Regions from separate parts of the Spirillospora sp. NPDC048819 genome, predicted to be linked through region 2. Evidence: riboswitches for the same ligand, from Rfam matches in the RefSeq annotation. Region 2 holds a riboswitch; the other holds the start of a gene.

The links. Region 2 has a riboswitch for cyclic di-AMP ahead of AB0C35_RS35650 (M15 family metallopeptidase). Riboswitches for the same ligand answer to the same signal wherever they lie in the genome.
Region 1: another riboswitch for cyclic di-AMP. It lies ahead of AB0C35_RS03755 (CHAP domain-containing protein); the one in region 2 lies ahead of AB0C35_RS35650 (M15 family metallopeptidase).

Annotation. Positions count from the first base shown of each region.
Region 1 covers NZ_JBEZGN010000002.1:143,909-148,336, forward strand. Annotated here, with positions in the region: gene AB0C35_RS03745 (NYN domain-containing protein) at 1-177, shown strand, start outside; gene AB0C35_RS03750 (NlpC/P60 family protein) at 366-1,409, shown strand; cyclic di-AMP (ydaO/yuaA leader) riboswitch at 1,910-2,109, shown strand; cyclic di-AMP (ydaO/yuaA leader) riboswitch at 2,235-2,402, shown strand; gene AB0C35_RS03755 (CHAP domain-containing protein) at 2,411-3,259, shown strand; gene AB0C35_RS03760 (hypothetical protein) at 3,298-4,428, shown strand, end outside.
Region 2 covers NZ_JBEZGN010000036.1:57,460-61,887, reverse strand. Annotated here, with positions in the region: gene AB0C35_RS35665 (VOC family protein) at 1-343, shown strand, start outside; gene AB0C35_RS35660 (hypothetical protein) at 390-761, shown strand; gene AB0C35_RS35655 (MerR family transcriptional regulator) at 758-1,276, shown strand; gene AB0C35_RS35650 (M15 family metallopeptidase) at 1,273-1,926, opposite strand; cyclic di-AMP (ydaO/yuaA leader) riboswitch at 1,932-2,115, opposite strand; gene AB0C35_RS35645 (PQQ-binding-like beta-propeller repeat protein) at 2,511-4,428, shown strand, end outside.

The DNA.
Region 1 (4,428 bases), on a different contig from region 2:
TTCAGCCGTCCCGGGCAGACCGCCGACGAGCTGATCGGCGAGCTGGTCCGGGCGGAGCCGCAGGGCCGCGCGGTGGTGGTGGTCTCCTCCGACCGGGAGGTCGCCGACGCGGCGCGGCGCGCCGATGCCCGGCCCTGCCCGTCCACGCTGCTGCTGCGCCGCCTCGGCCGTTCCTAGCCCGCCCGGCGCGCGGCGGCGGCCATGACACCGCGATGAGGCGTTCCTCGCACTCCGTGATCTTGCCGACACGGATAGCGCATCATTTCGAATGAAGCACGCCAAAGAGTGATGAACCGGTTGTGACGGTTGTTGCGTATCGCTAATGTCATCCGCTGATGTCGTGGACGAGAGGGGCGAAACCGACCGTGGCCAATGATCTCATCGGGGAAGCGGCGCACGAGCGCGACCGGCGAGGGGGTTCGGCCAAAAGAGGCGCCTCCCGCCGCCTGGCGGCCGTCGCGTGCCTGACGCTGACGGTCTCCCTCGCGTCTCCCCCGGTGGTGGCGCACGCCGACCCCGAGCCGACCAGGGCACAGGTCCAGAAGAAGCTCGACAAGCTCGCCGAGCAGATGGACCAGAAGGTCGAGAAGTTCAACCAGCTCAACGAGAAGCTCAAGATCGCCAAGAAGAAGTACCAGGTCGCGAGCAAGTCGAGCAAGCAGGAGCAGGCCGCCTTCGAGGAGCAGCGCTCCAAGATCGCCCAGATGGCCGCCGCCGCCTACAAGAACGGCGACACGACCAACGTCACCGGCTTCGTCGGCACCGGCGACCCGCAGGCGATCCTGGACCAGGCCGCCGTCTTCTCGCACCTGTCGCAGGAGCGCAGCTCCCAGCTCAGCCAGTTCCTGGCGACCGCCCAGCGGCTCCGCCGCGAGGAGGCGCAGGCCAAGGCCGCCTACGAGGAGGTCAACGCCAAGACCACGGAGCTGAAGGAGCAGAAGAAGAAGCTCGACAAGGAGGTCGCCAAGCAGAAGGCCCTGCTGCGGCGGCTCGGCGGCGGAACCTCGTCCGGCGGCTCGGGCGGCGTCGGCGGCACCTACAACGGCCCGGCCAGCGGCCCGGCCCGCGCGGCGCTCGACTTCGCCTACGCGCAGCTCGGCAAGCCGTACTCCTACGGCGCCGAAGGCCCGAACTCCTACGACTGCTCCGGCCTGACGATGAAGGCGTGGGCCGCGGCGGGCGTCGGCATCACCCGCACCACCAACTCCCAGTACGCCGCCACCAAGCGGGTGGCCAAGAGCAACCTGCAGCCCGGCGACCTGGTGTTCTTCAGCGGCCTCGGCCACGTCGGCCTGTACGTGGGCGGCGGCAAGATGATCCACGCCCCCCGCACGGGGAAGAACGTGGAGGTCGTGAGCATCACCTCGGGCTACTACCTGAGCAATTACTACGGCGCGGGGCGCCCCTGACGCCCCGCCCCGGAGCGCCCGCGACGGGCGTGACGGAGCTCTTCTCGACAACGGACCAGGCTTGACCTGGTCCGTTGTTGATTTTGGGGGGGTTTGCCATCTGTTGGGGCTTTGGTACGTTGTCACCACTCACGACGCCCTCCAGACGCCGTGACCCCGAGGCGCCCACCAGGCGCAACGGCCCCACGCGGCACATCCAGCTGCCGCGTGACGGCGGCGCGAGCCACGTGCCGCTCCCCCCGGCGGCACGATCCACGCGCCGCCGCCGGCACCCGAAGGGTGCCGCAGACGGTCTCACAGCAGACCCGGCCGGTCCGGCCCCACCGTGCGCACGCCCGCAGCGTGCATGGCGCTGAGAGCGCTGCCACGGCGGATTCCACGGGCCAGGCCCAGGACGGTCCCCGCAAACGGGCCGCCGTCCGCACGCACAACATCAGGCGCCGCTCTTTCGCACGCGGGAGACAGGTCCCGCGCTCGGGCCCCATCACGCCCCCAGGATCGCAGCGGCAGCGCCGAATCCGCCGACGCGCGGAACCGGGGACCCACATCCGCCGGAGTCCAGGGACCGTCCCTGGACGGGCATTCCGGCACCCGGGGTGAATCGGTGCGTCTCTCGCCACCGAACGGTGAGAGCCCGCCGTAGGGCCACTTCCACGCCCGAACCCGTCAGCTAACCCGGTAGGCGTCTGGAAGAAGAAGGAGTGAAACCCGCAGCGTTACCTGGGCGTGGCCGCCCGAGTGCGGCCACGCCCTGCTCTCCCCTTCACTCCGTGCGGGCGCCCCCGCCCGGCGGAGCCCCCCATCCGAACCGGCGCGCCCGCCCCCGGGCCGCCACCGCCGAGTCCGCGGTTCACCCTGCCCAGACGCGCGGGGAACGCGGAGCCGGGGACCCACTGTGTCCTTTCGGGGTGAATCGGCCTGCCCAGCAGGCCGTAGGGCGGCTTCCACGCCCGAACCCGTCAGCTAACCCGGTAGGCGGCATGGAAGTCAGGAGATCCCCCGTGCCAGGCACGCATCGCAGAAAGTCACCGGGCAAGCACCGCAAACCCGGCACCTTCGCCATCACCTGGCGGACGACCGGCGGCGTGATCGTCGGCGCCGCCGTACTCGGCACCGCCGCCGCCACCGCGCAGGCGTCGGTCCTGCCGTTCGCCGCCGCTCCCACCCACGCCACCGCCGCCGGCCCGGCCGCCGGCGAGGACTCGGGCAAGTCCGGGTCCGGTTCCAAGTCCTCGTCCAAGGACAGGTCCGACTCCAAGGACGAGAAGCGGAACAAGTCCGGCAAGGGCGGCGAGGAAGGCGAGCGCCCCGAAAAGAACGAGCCGAAGCCCGACGCTCCCAAGAAGCCGTCCGAGGAGTCGCGGCCCACCGCCGACGAGGCCATCAAGCTCGCCAAATCGCAGGTCGGCATCACCGAGGACGGCAGCGGCGAGACCAAGTTCAACAAGTGGTACGTCGAATCCACCCGGGCCGAGGAGACCGTCGCACGCGACGGCGGCTCCGTTCAGGCGTACGACGACGCCGCATGGTGCGACATGTTCATCTCATGGATCGGCGAGCAGATCGGCCTCAGCGATCAGTTCGGCAGCGACGCCTGGACCGTCGCCCACGCCGAGTGGTTCCGGGACCAGGGGCGCTGGGGCAGCGAGCCCAAGCCAGGCGCGATCGTCTTCTACGCCTGGAACGGCGGCAAGGACATCAGCGACATCGTCCACGTCGGCATGGTGACCAAGAAGATCGACGACGGCACCATCGAGGCGGTCGAAGGGAACACCGACAACGCCGTCCGGGTCAGGGAACGCTCGACCGGCACCGTCGTCGGCTACGGCTACCCCGAGTACAAGTCCTGACGTCCCTCCTCCTCCGCCGGCTGCATAGGATCACGCGCATGGAGGACGGTCCCGGGCAGGCCGGACACGGCGGCCCCGTCACGCGCCGCAGGGCACTCGCCCTGGGCGCGGGCGGGGCCGCCGTGCTGCTGGGCGCCGGCGCGGGGCTCCTCGGCACGCGTTCCGGCGACGACGGGACGCCGGACGCCCGCGCGACCCCACCGGCCGACGCGGCGCAGGCCGCCGGATCGTTCAGCCCCGCTGACGCCGTCACCGTCCTCGCCAACCGCGCTCGGGCGGTGCGGAACGGAGACCGGACCGCCTTCCTCGCGACGGTCGCCACCGCGCCCGCCGCGTTCCAGGACGTCCAGTCCCGCCTGTACGGCAATCTCCGCAAGCTCCCGCTGGACGGCTGGGAGGAACGTGCCATCGCCACCCAGACGATGGACGAGAAGAAAGGTGTCGCGGTCATCCGCATGGAGGTGCGCTCCAGGTTGCGGGGGTTCGACCGGGGCGATGTCGTCCGCACCCGCTACCTGACGCTCGCCCTTAGCTCCGGCAGCTGGACGATCGTCGGCGACGGGTCCGCCCGCGGATTCGAGGACGACGCCGCCATCTGGGACGGCGGCCCCCTGACGGTGGTCAGGGGCCGCGCGAGCCTCGTCATCGGCGACCCCACGACCACCGGGGCCCCCGGCCTGGAAGAGATCGCGAAGCGCCTGGACGCGGCCGTCCCCGTCGTCACCGGCGTCGTCGGCCGGGGTTGGGCGCGGCGGGTCGTCGCGCTCGTGCCCGCCGACGCGGCCCTCGCCTCCGCGCTCGCCGGTCCGGATCAGAGCCTCGGCGACATCGCCGCCCTCGCCACCGTCACGCCGTCCGCGGACGGCGGCCGCGGCCAGGACCGTGTCGTCATCTCCCCCGGCACCTTCGGCCGCCTCAACGAACTCGGACGCGACGTCGTCCTGACCCACGAGCTGACCCATGTCGCCACCGGCGGCGCCCGCGACCGCACGACCCCGCTGTGGCTGATCGAGGGCTTCGCGGACTATGTCGGCTACCTCCGGGCCGATGTCGGCGTCCGGTCGGCGGCCGGCGAACTGCGCCTCGAAGTGGCCGCGGGACGGGTCCCCTCCGGGCTGCCCGCCGCGGACGCGTTCTCCGGCGGCTCCGCACGCCTCTCACAGTCCTAC
Region 2 (4,428 bases):
GGGCCTGACGTTCACCATCGACGAGGCCTACCCCGACCACGCCGCCTGCGACCTGCCGGGCGGACTTCACCTGATGCTGGACACCGAGAAGTTCCGCGCCTCCGCCCAGGCCTCCGGATGGAGCCGCCCCTCCGGCGACCCGCGCAACTTCCTGGCCTTCGAGTTCGGCGCCCCGGCCGACGTCGACGCCAAGTACGCCGAACTCGCCGACGCCGGGTACACGGCCGTCCAGGAGCCGTGGGACGCCTTCTGGGGCATGCGGTACGCCACCGTGCTCGACCCCGATGGCAACGGCATCGACCTGTACTCGCCCCTGCCCGCCGAGCAGACGTCCGCGGGCTGATCGAGGGGTTGCATCCGGTACCGGGGTACAGGCTTATCGTCGAGGCATGGAACTGGAACAGGTACGGCCCGGGCCGGGCGATGCCGGGTGGGCGCCGCAGGCGTGCACCCTGCCGACGGCCGAGCGGCCGTTGCGGGAGGCCGAGTTCGACGCGCTGTTCGGCGAGGCGGTGACCGAGGTGCGGCCCGCGGGGCCGGGACGCGTCCGGCTGGTGCTGCGGTCCGAGCCGGACGTGGCGGGCCGGGCGGCCGAGCTGGCGATGCGTGAGACCGGCTGCTGCTCGTTCTTCACCTTCACCCTGACCGCGGACGGCGGCGCGCTGACGCTGGACGTGAGCGTCGCGGACCGGCACGTCGAGGTGCTGGACGCCCTGACCGCCCGGGCGGCCGGGCTGGCGGGCCCGGGGAGCCGGCGATGACCGGGCCCGCCCGCCCCGCCGTCACGGGGCCCGCCGTCACGGGCGGGCCCGGCGCGTCCGGCGGGTTGCGCAGCGGGCAGGTCGCCGAGGCGGCCGGCGTGAACCTGCAGACGCTGCGGTACTACGAGCGCCGGGGCCTGCTCGCCGACCCCGGGCGGATGCCGGGCGGGCACCGGTTGTATCCGGCGGAGGCGGTGACCCTGCTGCGGGTGATCAAGACCGCGCAGCGGCTCGGGTTCACCCTGGAGGAGGTCGCCGAGCTGCTGGACGCCGGGACGCACCGGCACCGCCGCGCCGACGCCGGGCTGCAGGCGCGGGCGGGCGCCAAGCTCGCCGAGGTCGAGGCCAAGATCGCCGACCTGCGGACCATCGCGGACACGCTGCGCCGAGCCCTGGACGCCGGGTGCGACGACCTCGTCACCTGCGCGGGGGAGCGGGGCTGCCCGCTGCCGTTCGCCGACCTGGCCGCCGGCCCCGGCGCCATGGGCACGCCCCTCTCAGGGCAGCACGCTTAGTCGTCCTGGCCGACGTCGAACTCCCAGTGCCAGGGTTCGTACGGGTTGCTGTAGGCCCAGGCCGGGTGGATCCAGCCGTACTTCTCGGAGTTGTCCTCCAACCACTCGAACTGGGGTGAATCGGCGTCCTGGACGCCGTCGCACAGGTCGACGGCGATGCCGATCCCGTGCTTGCTGTTGCCCGGGCGCGCGGCCATGCCCGAAGGCATGGTCCGGTACAGCTGCTCCTGCTTCTCGTAGCTGCGGTAGGAGCTCCGCACGCACATCTCGTCACCGAAGTGCTTCTGGTAGGCCGCGTTGAGCTTGTAGAACGCCACCGCGGCGTCGGCCCGCAGGAACTCGTCCCGCTGGGGCAGAGGGCAGAGTTCATCGACCGGGACGCGGCCGTTGGGGTAGCCGTGGTCGGTGTCCGAAGGGTCGCAGTCCGCCGGCGGTTCGGCGGGCGGTTCGCTCGGCGCTTCCTCCGCCTGCCTGGAGGAGCCCGTTCGTTCGTCGGGGTCCGCCGAGACCTTCGCGGAGGCGGGTACGCCGGAACCGCCCGAACCTCCGTCCAGCGGCATCAGGGCGAGGGTGCCGGCCAGGGAACCGGCGAGGACGGCGCCCATCAGCGGCGCGTGGTACCCGTTCTTCTTGAAGTGCCGACTTAGCACTGCAGTTGCTCCTTCCATACCGCCTACCGGGTTAGCTGACGGATTCGGACGTGGAAGTCGCCCTACGACCCTTCTCGGACATGACGGGAAGGCGTCGATTCACCCCTGCGAGACGGCACGGGCAGGTCGCCCGGACGTCTCGCGCTGGTTCCCCGGCTCCGCAGAACGCGGACTCGGCGTCGCCGCCCTCACCCTGAGCCGTGGGCTGAGGATGAGGCGGACTGACTGGTCGATGGCCACGGCGCATGGCGGGCGCCGAATTCGGACAGAACGTACCAAAGGCTCAAGAGAATGCAAACACGCCACAAACCGACGGCATCCCAGGTCAAGCCCGGTGAAGGACACGTCGCCGACCGCGAGCCGTGTGCGGCGGCGGCTAAACGACGCCGAGGTCGGCCGGCGAGTACCGGACGCGGGCCAGCAGCCGGAGGGCGGCGCGGCCGCCGCCCGCCGCGTCCCCGTCTGGCCGACCGTGATCACCGGATCTCACGCCGTGATTACACTTCCGTCACGCCGGGACCGGTCCCGGTGGATGATCCCGGACGATGGTCCGCGGGAGTCCGGCGGCGGGAGGGGGACGGGGGGTGGAGCCGCTTCGGCGTGGCGATCCGCACCGGGTGGGTCCCTACCGGCTGCTCGGCAGGCTCGGCGCGGGCGGGATGGGGGTCGTCTACCTGGGGCGGTCGAGGGCCGGCCGGCCGGTCGCGGTCAAGGTCGTCCGGCGGTCGCTGGCGGGCGAGCCCCGGTACGCGGCCCGGTTCCGCCGCGAGGTGGAGGCCGCCCGGCGGGTGTCGGGGGCGTTCACCGCGCCGGTGCTGGACGCCGACCCGGACGCGGCGTCGCCGTGGCTGGCCACCGCCTACCTGCCGGGGCTGTCGCTGCGCGAGGCCGTCGGCGGCTTCGGCCCGCTGCCGCCGGACGCCGTCCGCCCGCTGGCGGCCGGGCTGGCCGAGGCCCTCGCGGACATCCACCGCGCGGGCGTGGTGCACCGCGACCTGAAGCCGGGCAACGTGATGCTGACCGCCGGCGGTCCACGGGTGATCGACTTCGGGATCGCCCGCCCGGAGGACGCGACGGCCATCACGCGGGTGGGCGCGCCCATCGGCACGCCCGGGTTCATGGCTCCCGAGCAGATCCGCGGGGAGAGGGTCGGGCCGGCGGCCGACGTGTTCTCGCTGGGCGCGACGCTGGCGTACGCGGCGACCGGGGCGGAGCCGTTCGGGTCCGGGCCGGCGCGGTCGCGCGACCTGCGGGCGATGACGACGCGGGCGGATCTGGACGCGATCGGCGAACCGTGGCTGCACGGCCTGATCGCAGCGTGCCTGCACGTCGACCCCGGGCGGCGTCCGTCCGCCGCCGGCGTGCTGGAACGGCTGGAGGCGCCGGGTGCGGACGAGCCGTCGCTGCTGGGCGCCCGGTGGCTGCCGCCGGCGGTCGCGGCGGAGATCGGCCGCCGGACCGCCGAGGCCGAGACGCTGACGCGGGCCCCGGCGGACGATCCGGCGGACCGGGACTCCGCGGTCGGGCAGATGCCGACCGACGACCCGGACGAAGCGGTCCAGGGCACGGCGCCCCCGGCGGAGGGCCTCACCCGCCGGACGATCCTGGCCGGGGTGGGCGCGGGCGTCATGACGGCGGGCGGCCTCGGGACGTTCGTGTGGCGGCGGACCCGGGACCGGAGCGGCGGATCGCGGCAGCCCGGGGCCCGGCGCACCGGCGCGCCGGAGGGGCCGCCACCCGAGGGACGCTCGCTGTGGACGCGCCGCGTGAGCGAGGACTCCCTGACCCTCGCCGCGGCCGGTGGGGTGGTGCTGACCAACGGCATCGAGAGGGACGGGGACGACAGCACCGGGATCGTCCACGCACTGGATGCGCGCACCGGCAAGGTGCTGTGGAAACGCGACGGCGGCTCCTCCGCCGTGCCCGGCGGCGACGTGACGTACCTGACCCTGAACGAAGGCAGGCAGATCAGCGCGGTCCGCTCCAGGACGGGCGAGGCCCTGTGGACGCATCAGATCGACTTCGACAGGCTCCCGAGCGGGGAACTGGCGGCCACCGGCCCGGTGGTCGTCTTCGGCCGCGAGGAGATCACCGCGCTCAACGCGGCCGGCGGCGGGCGGCGCTGGACGTCAGGGGCGGCGGGCCGGTCCGGGCTCTCCGCGGCGGACGGCCTCGTCCTCGCCCTGTCGCCCGAGGCCCTGGTCGGCCTGGACGCCCGGACGGGGAAGACCCGCTGGACGTATCCCCTGGACTACGGCGACTACCAGATCACCGGCGACGGCATGGCCTTCGCCTGCGACCGGTTCGGGACGCTGCACGCGCTACGCGCCGGCGACGGCGCGCTCGCCTGGCGGCGGCGGAACGTCGGCGGCTGGGGCAGCCAGGTCGGCGGCGGGCGCTTCTACGTCGAGGGACGCGACGGCGTCGTCCTCGCCCTGGAGGGCGCCACCGGGCGGCAGATCTGGTCGCGCAGCCTGACGCACCGCAAGGACGATCCCCGCG